4 regions of the Lactobacillus amylolyticus genome follow, and region 2 is predicted to be linked to each of the others. Evidence: predicted binding sites of a transcription regulator. Region 2 holds the regulator's gene; each other region holds the start of a gene.

Region 1 (3,196 bases), 660 kb from region 2:
TACGAGCAATAGCGTCAGTAATAACATCAATTGCCTTGTCTTGGTCGATAACGACTGCCTTTAATTTCTTAGCTAAATCAAGGTTCTTCTTAGCTTCATCAGCGTGAAGTTCGCTCATTGGAATATTAGTCTTTTCTTCAATCAGCTTGTAGATGTCTTTTTCGCTAACTACTGGAGTTTTAGCCTTGTCAGCAGTCTTCAATTCTTCTTGAAGCTTTTCGATTTCAGTCTTTAATTCTCCAGCTTTCTTGTAGTCTTCAGCCTTAGCAGCTTCGTCTTTCTGAGCTTCTAAAGCGTGAATTCTATTCTTCAAGCTTTCTTCATCATGTGAGTCAACTGTCAAAGCCTTCTTGGCACCAGCTTCATCCATCAAGTCAATGGCTTTGTCTGGTAAGTAGCGTCCTTGAATGTATCTTTCTGATAATTCAACAGCTAACTTAAGAGCATCGTCATTGTATTTTACGTGGTGGAAGCTTTCGTATCTCTTCTTTAAACCTTCCAAGATCTTAATTGCAACATCAGTTGTTGGTTCTGGAACTTGAACAGGTTGGAATCTACGTGCTAAAGCTGGGTCCTTTTCAATTCTTTGGTATTCACTAGTAGTAGTGGCACCGATTAACTTCAAGTCACCGCTTGCAAGAGCTGGCTTCAAAATGTTAGCAGCGTCGCCGTTGTTAGTTTCTGAGTCAGTTGAACCTGCACCAACAATGTTGTGTAATTCGTCGATGAAAAGAACGATATTAGGGTTCTTCTTAGCTTGGTCGATAACTTCCTTTAATTTTTCTTCGAAGCTGCCACGTAAGCTTGAACCAGCAACCATATCATTAATGTTAATAGAAATGATGTGCATGTCCTTCATCTTAGATGGAACATTGCCTTCTGCGATTCTTTCAGCCAAGCCTTCAACAATTGCAGTCTTACCTACACCAGCAGGTCCAATCAATACAGGATTGTTCTTCTTGCGTCTTGATAAAATTTCAATTACTTCATTAATTTGCTCGTCGCGACCAATCACTGGGTCGTACTTGTTGTTCTTAGCTTGTTCAACTAAGTCGATCCCAATTGATTTTTCCTTCTTTTGTTGTGGGGCTTGAACCATTGCTTGTTGACTTGGGTTAGCATTTGAGCTCATGTTGCTGTAGTAAGCACTTAAGCCATTCGGTGTTCTGTTAAAGTCATCATTAAAGAATGAGCGGTTTAATTCGTTAAATAAGTTGTCAAAATCATTGTTAAAGTATGCCATTGCAAACACTCCCTTATATTTATGTCTTTTTATGAAATTAGCGCTTTCGCTTGTTGAGTGCTAACTGGTTACACTTATAAGTATATCAGGTTATCCACAGATTACAAGCAATTTCCAAAAGTTTTCCACAATTACGCTAATTTTATGCTTTTTTGCAAAAAATATGCTCACAAATGCCGGTATATGGCCATTCTTTGGCCACATAAAATGTTAAAGAAATTCTTAAGATCTAAGATTTTTTGCTTGGTTTTTTCGAAAAAGCAATAAAAGTTTTCCACAAAAAATAAAAAGAGAGCCTGAAATTTTATTCAGATTCTCAATCTTTATTTATTGTCTTTTTCTTTGTTTTCTTTCGTCCTGCGGCTAGTGTTCTTGGAATTGGTCTTACCCAATGGACTATTATTTTTCTTCTTATCTAACAAGTATTGTTTAATCGCTGCTACCACCTCTTTATTCTGTGGCAAATCGGAGTGCGTAGCGTCACTGCCAGTAATAGTTATCTCCGTAAATTGCTTTACTTGATTTTGAAAAATATATTTACCCGCGTGGACACTGTTCTCAGGAACGATTCCGTCTGAGTCGTAATTTTCACCACCGAGTAAAGAATAAACGATTAGATTCTTCGGCAAATTCTTGCGGTATTTGATGAGATCCGACAACATCTGCGTTTTGTGACTAACATTGCTTTCACTGAAGATAAATGGTGAGGCCAAGGTCATTAATTTTTTGATCTTAATATCAGACTTGTAGTAAGAATAGTAATGCTCCAGCCAATACGTCCAGATCAGGCCGCCATTGGAGTGACCGAAGGCCTTAAAATTATTGAATTTGTAGGTTTGTGAGACTTGATAAAAGGCTTCATCCAGCCAGGAAGCCTGTTTTTTGATATTGCTGTAGCCATCATGGTTGTTTTGAAAACCAACTACAATAATGGGCTCATTGTCACCGTGATCAATCGAACCAGAAAAATCAAGGCTGCCATTAGTACCAACTTTAATCTTCAATACGCTGTGAGGATGGGGATTGTTTTTGTTCAAAATCGCTATTAAAGAGTCAAAGCGGTTAATGCTGGCACCTGACCCCGGAATCATAATAAGTGGCGATACAAGCGATTTTCTTCTTTGAGCCCGGTCACGGTTAGTAGTCTTCATCCATGAAAAAGCTGGAATTGATAAGGCAAGTATTATCAGAAAAAGGATAACCAACCATTTAACATTTTTTCGATTAAATTTGAGCTTGGTCATATGCCCTCAACTCCTCACTAATTCTACGACCGATAATAACAAACGGAAGCAGCAATAAAATATCCAGAATAAACAGCAAAATAGTAAAGATAAAGGTAGCCCAGTTGCCGTTAGAGCCAAAGAACGAGATTAAAATTCCCGGTGTTCCCTCAAGAACTGGATAAACTGGTGGCATAATTAAATGAAGCGAGATTGCGCCAGCAGCAATTAATTCATTAATCGCTGGAATTAAAATTACTGGTAAAAGATAGAGCGGATTAAGAATAAGCGGAATTCCGATTGCTAATCCATTTTTTGCACCAAATGCGACCGGCAGGAGGTTGAGCTTGGCGATATCTTCAATTTCCTTATTATGGGTGTACAGCAGCAAGATAACCGTCAGAGCCAGTGCAATTGAAGCATCCCCCATCAGACCATAGCTTTGAACCATTGAACTGCCCAAGAATTTATAGGGCACATTAGCGGCACTGCCATGACGCAAAGCATAGTTCAAGTTAACCAGAGCGGCACCCGAATTATTGTCGTGGGCAAGGGATTGAACGGGATAACCGATTCCGCACCACCACAATAGCATTGACAGCATCGTTAGCAAGATGACTACTGCAAGATTGTTAGAGCTGCGCAGGTTGGTAACAATGCTTTTTACAGAGTAGGAATCAAGCAGTCGAATTTTGAAAAAGTACAGAATAAGGCCAAGAACAAGGCCAAA
Region 2 (3,196 bases):
GTCATCAGTCAATTCATCAAACTTAGCACGAGTTAAATCAGTTTCAAGGTGAAGTGGACCTGATTCACCGGCAGAAATGAATGGAAGAGAAATGTGAGTTGATGATACGCCTGACAAGTCCTTCTTAGCCTTTTCTGCGGCATCCTTTAAACGTTGCATTGCCATCTTATCCTTAGACAAGTCAACGCCATTTTCATCCTTAAAGTTTTGGATCAACCAATCCATGATGGCTTTATCAAAGTCATCACCACCAAGGTGAGTATCACCGTTAGTTGACAATACTTGGAAGACACCGTCACCTAATTGAAGGATGGAAACATCGAAAGTACCACCACCAAGGTCGTAAACCAAAACTTTTTCATCTTGGTCTTTGTTAAGGCCAAAGGCTAAAGCTGAAGCAGTTGGTTCGTTGATAATTCTCTTAACGTTCAAGCCAGCGATCTTACCAGCATCCTTAGTAGCTTGACGTTGTGCATCGTTAAAGTAAGCAGGAACAGTAATAACAGCGTCTGTTACTTTTTCACCCAAGTAGTCTTCTGAGAACTTCTTGATGTATTGCAAAATAAAGGCTGAGATTTCTTGTGGAGTGTATTCCTTGTCGCCAACCTTAACTTTGTAATCAGCTTCACCCATGTGACGCTTAATTGAAACAATAGTGTTTGGGTTGGTAATTGCTTGACGCTTTGCAACGTCACCAACTTGAATATCGCCATTCTTAAATGCAACTACAGAAGGAGTAGTACGATTACCTTCTGGATTAGTGATAATTTTTGGTTCTTTACCTTCAAGTACTGCAACTGCTGAGTTGGTAGTACCTAAGTCAATACCAATAACTTTTGACATAAGTTAAATCCCTCTCTTCTATTGTGCAACTACAACCATTGCTGGTCTAAGTGTACGGTCTTTATATTGATATCCTTTTTGTAAAACCTGAACAACATGGCCCTTTTGATCATCATCTTTAGCAACAACTGTTTGAACAGCTTGATGCAATGTCGGATCAAATTCTACGCCTTCAGCATCGATCTCAACGATGCCATGGGATTTCATGGCTTTTACAAGTGAATCCAAAGTCATTTGAACACCCTTTTGGAGTTGCTTAGAAGCATCATCGTCAGCTTTTACGCTTAATGCTCTTTCCAAATTGTCCATGGCTGGCAAAACATCTTTTGCCAAGCTTTGTGATTCATACTTGATAAGTTGAGCTCTTTCCTTTGAATAGCGGTTTTGAGCATTTTGAATCTCAGCTACGCTACGCAGGTATTTATCTTCAAGTTCCTTATTCTTTTCTTTCAAGGCAGCAATTTCAGCTTCTAGCTTTTTAACATTATCATAGGCCTTCTTTGCTTCGCCCTTTTTCTTCTTATCTTCAGGCTTAGCTTTTTTAGGAACTTCTTTATCCTTATCCAAGTTCTTTTCACTTGGAAATTCTTCTTTACTCACGGCTAACCTCCTTTATTGTCTATTGAAATTTTCCATAATAATCGAGCAATTTTTTGGCTAGCTCGTTTCTAAAGTATTCAAGCAAACCGATCATTTGTGAATATGGCATATTGGTTGGTCCCAGCAAAGCGATTGTGCCTTTGCCGTGATCACCAACGCTGTATTCTGCAGTCAACAAACTATAATTTTTAATCAATTCATTTGGAAGTTCTGAACCCAGTCTTACTTGAACCGGATATTTGCTGTCCTTTTCTGGACTGCAATTTAATAATTCAGAGATCAGATCATTGTGATCAACTAATTCATATAGCGAACGCAAATCTTTAACATCATTTTCAGAAGCATTATTCAAAAGATTAATTCGGCCATCGACATACATTTGCTCGCTGGCTGCATCTTTGATCACATCTTCAACTAATGATAATAGTTCGCCGGCATGCTCACCACCAACGCTCTTTGAAGACAAAGCCTTCAGCAAGCTTGGCGTTACTTCTTCCAATCTTTTGCCAACTAGCTGATCATTGATCATTCTGACTGCTTTTTCAATTTCATCGCCATGAACATTGTGCGGTAAAGCATAAATCTGATTTTGTACATTGCCATCGCTGGTGACCAAGATCGCCATAATTTGGCGATTAGAAAGAGGCACTATTCTAAAGCCCGTAATCGTTACATCGTAACTTTCCGGTCCTTCTGCAAAAGCAGTGTAATTGGTCAGATCTGAAAGGATTTTTGCTGCTTCCTGCATAATTTCATTGACTTGATGAAATGGTCGATCTAATTGATCAACTATTTGATTGTAAACTGATTCAGAAAGCTGCAACGGTTCAACCAAATTATCAAGATAATAACGATAACCATCGCTAGAAGGAATCCGGCCGCTGGAAGAGTGCGTTTTTTCAATTAAGTCTTGGGCTTCCAGTACTGCCATTTCGTTTCTAATCGTGGCACTTGATACTTTGATTGGTAGCTGTGTCATCACGGTTTTTGAACCGACAGGTTCGTTAGTACGCGTGAAGTCCTGAATGATTGTTTTTAGTATTAATTCTTGACGCTCGGTCAACATAAACATCGCCCTCACTTTTAGCACTCGTATCTCTCAGGTGCTAACAAATTATATTATACTAAAAACTAGCAGTATTGCAACACGAGTGCTAATTTTCTTTAGACTTTTTTATAAGTTAAAGTTTTAAGATGAATCCGACGTCTTGTCACCTGCTGAATAAAGTACTGGTCGTGTTCAACCAATAGCATAGCTGGCTTATTTTCCTTAAGCAGTTTAATCAATTGATCCTGATTAAAAACGTCAAGATAATTTGCCGGTTCATCCCATAAATATAAGTCAGCTGGTTCAACTAATGATTTAGCTATCGCAACACGCTTTTGCTGACCCATGCTCATCTCTTCAATCTTGGTAGAAAAACTTTCTCTTGGAAAACCCATCTTCTTGAGATTATTTAGCAGCTCTTCATAAGAAATTTTTTGCTTATTCGCAAATTCTTTCAAAGCCCCAGTATACTCAGTAAAATCCTGTGGCAAATACGAAATCGATAGGCCGTTTGTAAGCTCAAACTTGCCTTGATAACTGACGTCCCTTGCCTGTCCCAGTAGCAGTTTTAAAAACGTTGATTTACCTGAGCCATTTTTGCCTTCAAGCGAAACTACACAATGATTTTGGACTACCAAGTTTAAATCCTGGAAAAGCTTCTTTCCTTGGATTTCTAAATTTAGATGCTGCGTTTCTAACAAAGTT
Region 3 (3,196 bases), 340 kb from region 2:
CGTGGTGAAACTGATCACTTTAGTGATGCCGACCACGTACGCGTTATTAATGAGCATTTGGGCGGACATTATATCAATACGGCATTGGTTAATGGCGCTAAAATCGATATGAGCAAATTCCACCCAGAAGATTATGATGAATACCTTGAACCTGTAAGAAATGATTTTAAAGGTTTAAGAGAACAAGAATGCCGAGTAATTACGGACGACTTTATTGATCAGCGCCATGGGTTGGTCTTCCATGACGGACATAAGGTTGGTAAAGAAATTATCAATTTAGCTTTCGAAGCGATGTCAAGAAAGCGTATGGATGAAGATAATGGCTAGTTATGCTAGCGATGTGAAAAAAGAGCTAACTTCTTTGGAGGTGCATCCGGAACACGCTAAAGCCGAGTTAGCTGCTTTTTTGCGAATGAACGGGGTTTTAAATCTTCACGATCACCAATTTAGTCTAGATATTACAACTGAAAATCCAGCCATTGCTAGAAGAGTTTTTACTTTAATTAAAGTTGCTTTTGGTGTTGAGCCGCTATTGATCGTTTCCCGTAAGATGAAATTAAAGAAGAATAATCAATATCTGGTTCGGCTGCAGCAAAAAGTAAACGATATTTTGGGAGCATTGCAGATTTGGGATCCAGAAAAGGGCTTGATTACCCGTGTACCCGAACGAATTATGAATTCCCATGAAGGAGCAATGTCTTATTTGCGAGGTGCCTTTTTGGCCGGTGGCAGCGTAAACAATCCGGAAACCAGTCGTTATCATTTGGAAATTTATTCTACTTATGAAGACCATAACGAAGATCTGGCTAAGCTGATGAATAAGTATTTTTACTTAAATGCAAAGACAACCAAGCGGCGCAGTGGCTACATTGTTTATTTAAAGGAAGCTGAAAAGATCGGAGACTTTTTGCATATTGTTGGGGCATTGAATGCAATGCTGTCTTTTGAAGATTTGAGAATTATGCGTGATATGCGCAATTCAGTTAATCGATTGGTAAATTGCGATACCGCTAATTTGAAAAAAACAGCAACAGCAGCTGCAAAGCAGGTAGAAGATATTCAACTGATCGATGAGAAAAAGGGCATTAATATCCTTCCTGAAAAGTTGCAGAATTTGGCTAGATTCCGTTTAACACATCCAGAACTTTCCTTAAAAGAGGTAGCTGAACAAGTACCGGATGGCCCAATTTCAAAATCAGGCGTTAACCATCGCTTTAAACGTTTGCATGAAATTGCTGATAATTTAAGAGACTAAAAAAGACGAAGGAAATTTTTCCTTCGTCTTTTGCTTTAACTAGCAGAACTATTACTTCTTCTTCTTGTTGACCATAATCTCATCGATCAAGCCATATTCCTTAGCTTCTTCAGCAGTTAAGTAGTTGTCACGTTCGGTATCCTTTTGAATCTTGTCCAAAGGTTGACCAGTAGTTTCGTGCAAAATTTTGTTGATCTTCTTACGGCTCTTCAAAATTTCATTAGCTGCGATTTGAATATCAGTCTGTTGACCTTGAGCACCACCCAATGGTTGGTGAATCAAAACAGTAGAGTTAGGTAAAGCAAAACGCTTGCCTTTAGTACCGCTGGTCAAAAGGATTGAAGCCATTGAAGCAGCCAGCCCAATTGCAATTGTTGAAACATCCGACTTAATAAAGTTCATTGTATCCATAATTGCAAGACCAGAAGTGATAACACCACCTGGAGAATTGATGTAAAGTGAAATATCTTTTGTATTGTCTTGTGCGTCAAGAAATAATAATTGGGCGATAATTGAATTAGCCATTTGGTCATTGATTTCGCCATGAAGCATAATAATTCTGTCTTTTAATAGGCGTGAGTAAATGTCATAAGCACGTTCACCACGCGCAGTTTGCTCAATAACTGTAGGTACAAGCATATATTTGCCTCCTCAAAAATCATTAGCACTCTTTCAAGTACAGTGCTAATTAAATCACTTATGCACATGACTGTCAAACAAAGCGTATTGATTTTGTATTTTTTATTTCAGCACTTTTATATTACAATAGCATTATCTGAGTATTTAGGTAATGGAGGAAACAATTTGAACTATAAGAAATTTTTAGCCGTAGGTTCAGTTGCGTTGTTTGGCGTTGGCTTATTTGGTTTTGCCAATGGTGTAAATGCTGCTTCTACTGATGAAGCCACTATTAGCAAAAAAACAGATACGACCAAAAAGGCCGCTCAAACAGTAACTAGTTATCAATTAATGACCAAGGTTGCCGGTAGCAAAAACTACACGGTGTGGAAAAATGTTCGTAACGGTAAGGTTTCTACCAAAGTGGCAGACGCAATTAATTTCCGTTATAACCACATTCAATCAAACCAAAGTATTAAAACCAGCAAGTATACTTATTGGTTGATTTATGTCGATGGTCGTCGTGTAGGTTGGGTAAACCAACGTTACTTTGCTCGAAACAAGATTTCTGTTCCTAAGACAGTTTCTTTGGTAAACAATCCAAATTATAGTTTCAATACTAGAGACGCAATTAGCTATGCAACCGATAGCACTGGTACTGTTGTTGACAATACTGAAGTAACAGTTTCAAAAGATACCATTGATTGTGGTACTGCTGGTACTACCAAAGTTACATATTCTTATGGATCAGGTTCAGCAACTTCAACTGTAACAGTTAGAAAGACTACTTCTGAAGGTATTGCTGATGCTGATAAGGTTACAGCTAAGACAGGTACCAACAAGTTACCCAGTTGGGTTAGCCACTATGGTGCATCTTTGAACTACTTAAGTCCAACAGATTTCACCGCAGAAACTAAGACCCACAGCTGGACCAGTGATGATATGACTTTAACTACTAGATTATATCAACCCGTCTTCTTAAGCGTTAAGACTGATACTACTCGTGATGGTAATATCAACCGTGTAGGTCATATTCCAGAAGGGGTTACTGTTTCAGATGGCTGGGCATACACTAGTTTATTAAGTCACATCAACTTGACTTCTGGTCACGTCGTTGGCTACAACTTGAACAAACTTGTAAATCCATACAACCCACAATATTTATTAACCATGTCACAAAGCAAATTTAATACTTACGTTAAGAACATTAAGGTAAGTCCATATGTTCCAATTGGCCACGGTCAATCAATGGGTTCAAGTTCTAAGTATGTTTACTTATTGGCTAATGACAATACTAAAGTTGGCTCCGCTGCTTCTGAAGAA
Region 4 (3,196 bases), 390 kb from region 2:
AACCCGGCCGGCCTTTAGTCCATGTGCACGAATCCTGGCAGCTACCTGCTCGCCGATTTCTCTGATGACAATTTCAATTTCACGTTGGTCAAAATAATCTCTTGTCAGCACTTGGGAGTTGCCATAGCTTTTACTTACCGGAAAATACTTCTGACTAATAATGCTGCGATCAACGCCCCAGCTCATTGCAAATAATTGCTCACCGATAACACCGAATTCACGCTTCAAAATCTCCGGATCGCTGTGAGCCAATTGATACATATTATTGATGCCAATGCGGCGCAAATGGTTAGCAGTTCTGGTGTTGATGCCCCATACATCTTCTAAGTTAGGGATTTTCCAAATTGTATCCGGAACGTCAATGTAGTGCCAATAATCAATCATTGAGGTCCGATGCTTAGCTGAAATATCCATTGCTAGTTTAGCCAAAAGCGGATTTTCTCCGATTCCGCAAGTAGTATAAAGACCAAGCGTATCATGAATATCTTTTTGAATTTTATAGCCCACATAATACGGATCATCCCCGAATAAACGCCAAGACTTCGTCATATCAATCATGCTCTCGTCGATTGAATAAACATGGATATCGTCTTCTGCGGCGTATTTGCGAAAAATATCCAGTACTTGCATGCTGCGTTTAATGTATAAATTCATGTGCGGTTCAACCAGCATTAATTTATCTTTTCCAGCTTTAAATGCTGCTTTGGGAATATCACGCGCCCGCATAACATTCGAAAGACCATATTTTTTCTTAGCAAGCGGCGAGGCAGCCATAATTAGTCCTGATCCAAAACTAGAATGAGGCTGATGTGACATTACCGCCAGCACTGCTTTCATCGGATTAATCCCCATGCGCAAAGCTTCGCAGCTGGCAAAAAAGGACTTGTTATCAATCATAAAAATTAAACGATGCGGCTCATAGCGATAGTCATACATCAATCTCAGCTCTTTTCTTCAAACACTTGTTCGATAGTTATATTATACGAACAGACGTTTGAAAAAGCAACAAAAAAATAGGAAGCTACTTTACCTCCACAATTGTTACGGAATAGTCTCCAGCTGGCGCTGAAACCGTAACACTGCTGCCGGCCTGCTGCTTCATAATTGCCTGCCCTAATGGCGAATCAAAGGCAGCCTTTCCTTTTGCTAAATCTGCCTCCATCCGACCAACAATTTGATATTCTTCTGTTTCTTCATCATCATCGAATTTCAAAACGACGGTTGAACCCATGTTGACCTTACCATCGTTCTTAGCTTCAATTACTTCAGCGTACTTAAGCTGCTTGCCTAAATAACGCAAGCGACTCTGCAAGTGACCTAAATCACGCTTGGCCTCAGTATATTCAGTATTCTCAGATAAATCACCCATCGATCTGGCCTGTTGCAAAATTTTAATGCGGCGAGGACGATCCTTTTTTAAACGTGCAATTTCATCTTCAATTTCTTTATACCCTTCTGGAGTCATTTTTTGATAATAAACCATCTTTAAATTAGCTCTTTTCTGTTGTCTATGCTTGATTTTAAAAAATTATCCACAAGGTGTAAAGCTTGTTTAATCAACTTTTTTAAATATTTTTAGCACTATACACTTCAGAGTGCTAAATAGTTGAACAATTAATAAAAGCTGCTACAATAAGCAGTGTAAGGAATAAAAAGAAGTTTTGGAATGAAAGGAAGTCTTGAATATGGCAAACGAATTGATGAATCGTCACAACGATATGTTTGATGCAATGAATGATTGGTTTGGTTTTCCAAAGAACCTTTTCGATGATAAAGAAATAAGCGACTTAATGCAAGCCGATGTCGCTGAAAGTGACAAAGATTACGTTGTAAAGATTGACATGCCTGGAATGAATAAATCAGATATCCATTTAAACTACCGTGATGGGATCTTAAGCGTTGATGCTTCAAGAAAATCATTCAAAGATGAAAGTGACAAGAAACGCAATATTATCCACAAAGAAAGAACCGAAGGACATGTTTCTCGTTTATTTAGATTGCCAAATGTAGTTGCAAATCAGATCCATGCAAAGTATGATGATGGTGTATTGACTGTTACTTTGCCGAAGCAAGCTGCTGATAGCAGTGACAGTTCAATTAAAATTGATTAGTTTATAGAATATTTCAAGAAGTCCTTATAAATTAACAATTTACATAATTCTCTAAGGAAAGTGGATTCAGTAAAGTGAGTCCACTTTTCTTTTATGGCTCTTTGTCAAACACCCTAAAGTATAAAGGTAGATAGAAACATGACGATGTTTTTATCTACCTTTTTTCTTATACTTAGATTGAGGTTGAGGTCGACAACAGAATGGAATATTAAATTCGACTGTCAAACGGGCCCATAAATGTTTATTTTCAATCAAACTAGATTAAGGGTGTGGATCTCAGAGATCGTATAATCAAGAAATGGAGCTGAAAATAAATATTTGCCTCAATTGATTTAAAACGGGGTGATTAGGTGAATATTATTGGTATTGATGTTAGTCAAGGTGAAAGTCATGCCACTTTGATAACAAAAGAAGCGGAAGAAATAGCTTTTAAATTTAAGCATAATAAGAGCGGTTTCCAAATATTAAATTCTTATATTAAACCCGGTACAATAATAATATTTGAAACTACAGGTGTTTATTCGGCTCAGCTTACTACTTATTTAAAAAATAAAAAGGTCAAATTTTATGAGCTAAATCCCCTAGAAGCAAAATTAAGAATGGCTTCTTTGAGAAGAAATAAAACTGACAAGAATGATTCATTTAAATTAGCTTTATTGGGTAAAACTCAATTAGCGGAAATAAAGAATCACTGTAATAAACAATCTAATTCGTTGTATGAATCTTTACGGATTTTATCTTTGAGATATAAGCAGTTAATTAAATGTAGAACCAGAATACTTAATTTCCTTCGTTCTAGCTTAGAGCTTACTTTCCCAGAACTAAATCAGATTTTTAAAAATGCTTATGCAGTTTTAGCCCTTCAAGTATTTAGAATGTATTGTCATCCTGACTTTTTGGTAGGATTAACTCTTAAAGAAATGACCACTAGAGTTTACCAATCTGTTAGCAGGCGAATACATAAAGATGTAATTCAAAGTTATTGTGCTCAAGTTTGGTTAGCAGCTAAAGATTCTTATCCTGCTGTTCCAGCAAATTCTTTAGAAATTGAAATTATTTCAGAATATTGCGATGAGATAGAAAGC

Evidence for each region. The regulator HrcA, encoded in region 2, represses chaperone genes, less so after heat shock. The targets are predictions, from matches to a motif close to TTAGCACTCNNNNNNNNNGAGTGCTAA.
Region 1: a site for HrcA is predicted at 1,281-1,307, ahead of D0Z64_RS06815 (ATP-dependent Clp protease ATP-binding subunit). Genes of this name have one in related genera too.
Region 3: a site for HrcA is predicted at 1,917-1,943, ahead of clpP (ATP-dependent Clp endopeptidase proteolytic subunit ClpP). Genes of this name have one in related genera too.
Region 4: a site for HrcA is predicted at 1,576-1,602, ahead of D0Z64_RS00980 (Hsp20/alpha crystallin family protein). Genes of this name have one in related genera too.

The regions. Positions count from the first base shown of each region.
Region 1 covers NZ_CP031835.1:1,325,637-1,328,832, forward strand. The annotation lists gene D0Z64_RS06815 (ATP-dependent Clp protease ATP-binding subunit) at 1-1,243, opposite strand, end outside; gene D0Z64_RS06820 (alpha/beta hydrolase) at 1,567-2,487, opposite strand; gene D0Z64_RS06825 (PTS transporter subunit EIIC) at 2,468-3,196, opposite strand, start outside.
Region 2 covers NZ_CP031835.1:584,735-587,930, reverse strand. The annotation lists gene dnaK (molecular chaperone DnaK) at 1-843, opposite strand, end outside; gene grpE (nucleotide exchange factor GrpE) at 862-1,443, opposite strand; gene hrcA (heat-inducible transcriptional repressor HrcA) at 1,463-2,509, opposite strand; gene abc-f (ribosomal protection-like ABC-F family protein) at 2,608-3,196, opposite strand, start outside.
Region 3 covers NZ_CP031835.1:922,487-925,682, reverse strand. The annotation lists gene D0Z64_RS04735 (gluconeogenesis factor YvcK family protein) at 1-327, shown strand, start outside; gene whiA (DNA-binding protein WhiA) at 320-1,255, shown strand; gene clpP (ATP-dependent Clp endopeptidase proteolytic subunit ClpP) at 1,307-1,894, opposite strand; gene D0Z64_RS04720 (GW dipeptide domain-containing protein) at 2,060-3,196, shown strand, end outside.
Region 4 covers NZ_CP031835.1:196,056-199,251, reverse strand. The annotation lists gene D0Z64_RS00990 (Y-family DNA polymerase) at 1-936, opposite strand, end outside; gene greA (transcription elongation factor GreA) at 1,022-1,483, opposite strand; gene D0Z64_RS00980 (Hsp20/alpha crystallin family protein) at 1,686-2,111, shown strand; gene D0Z64_RS00975 (IS110 family transposase) at 2,462-3,196, shown strand, end outside.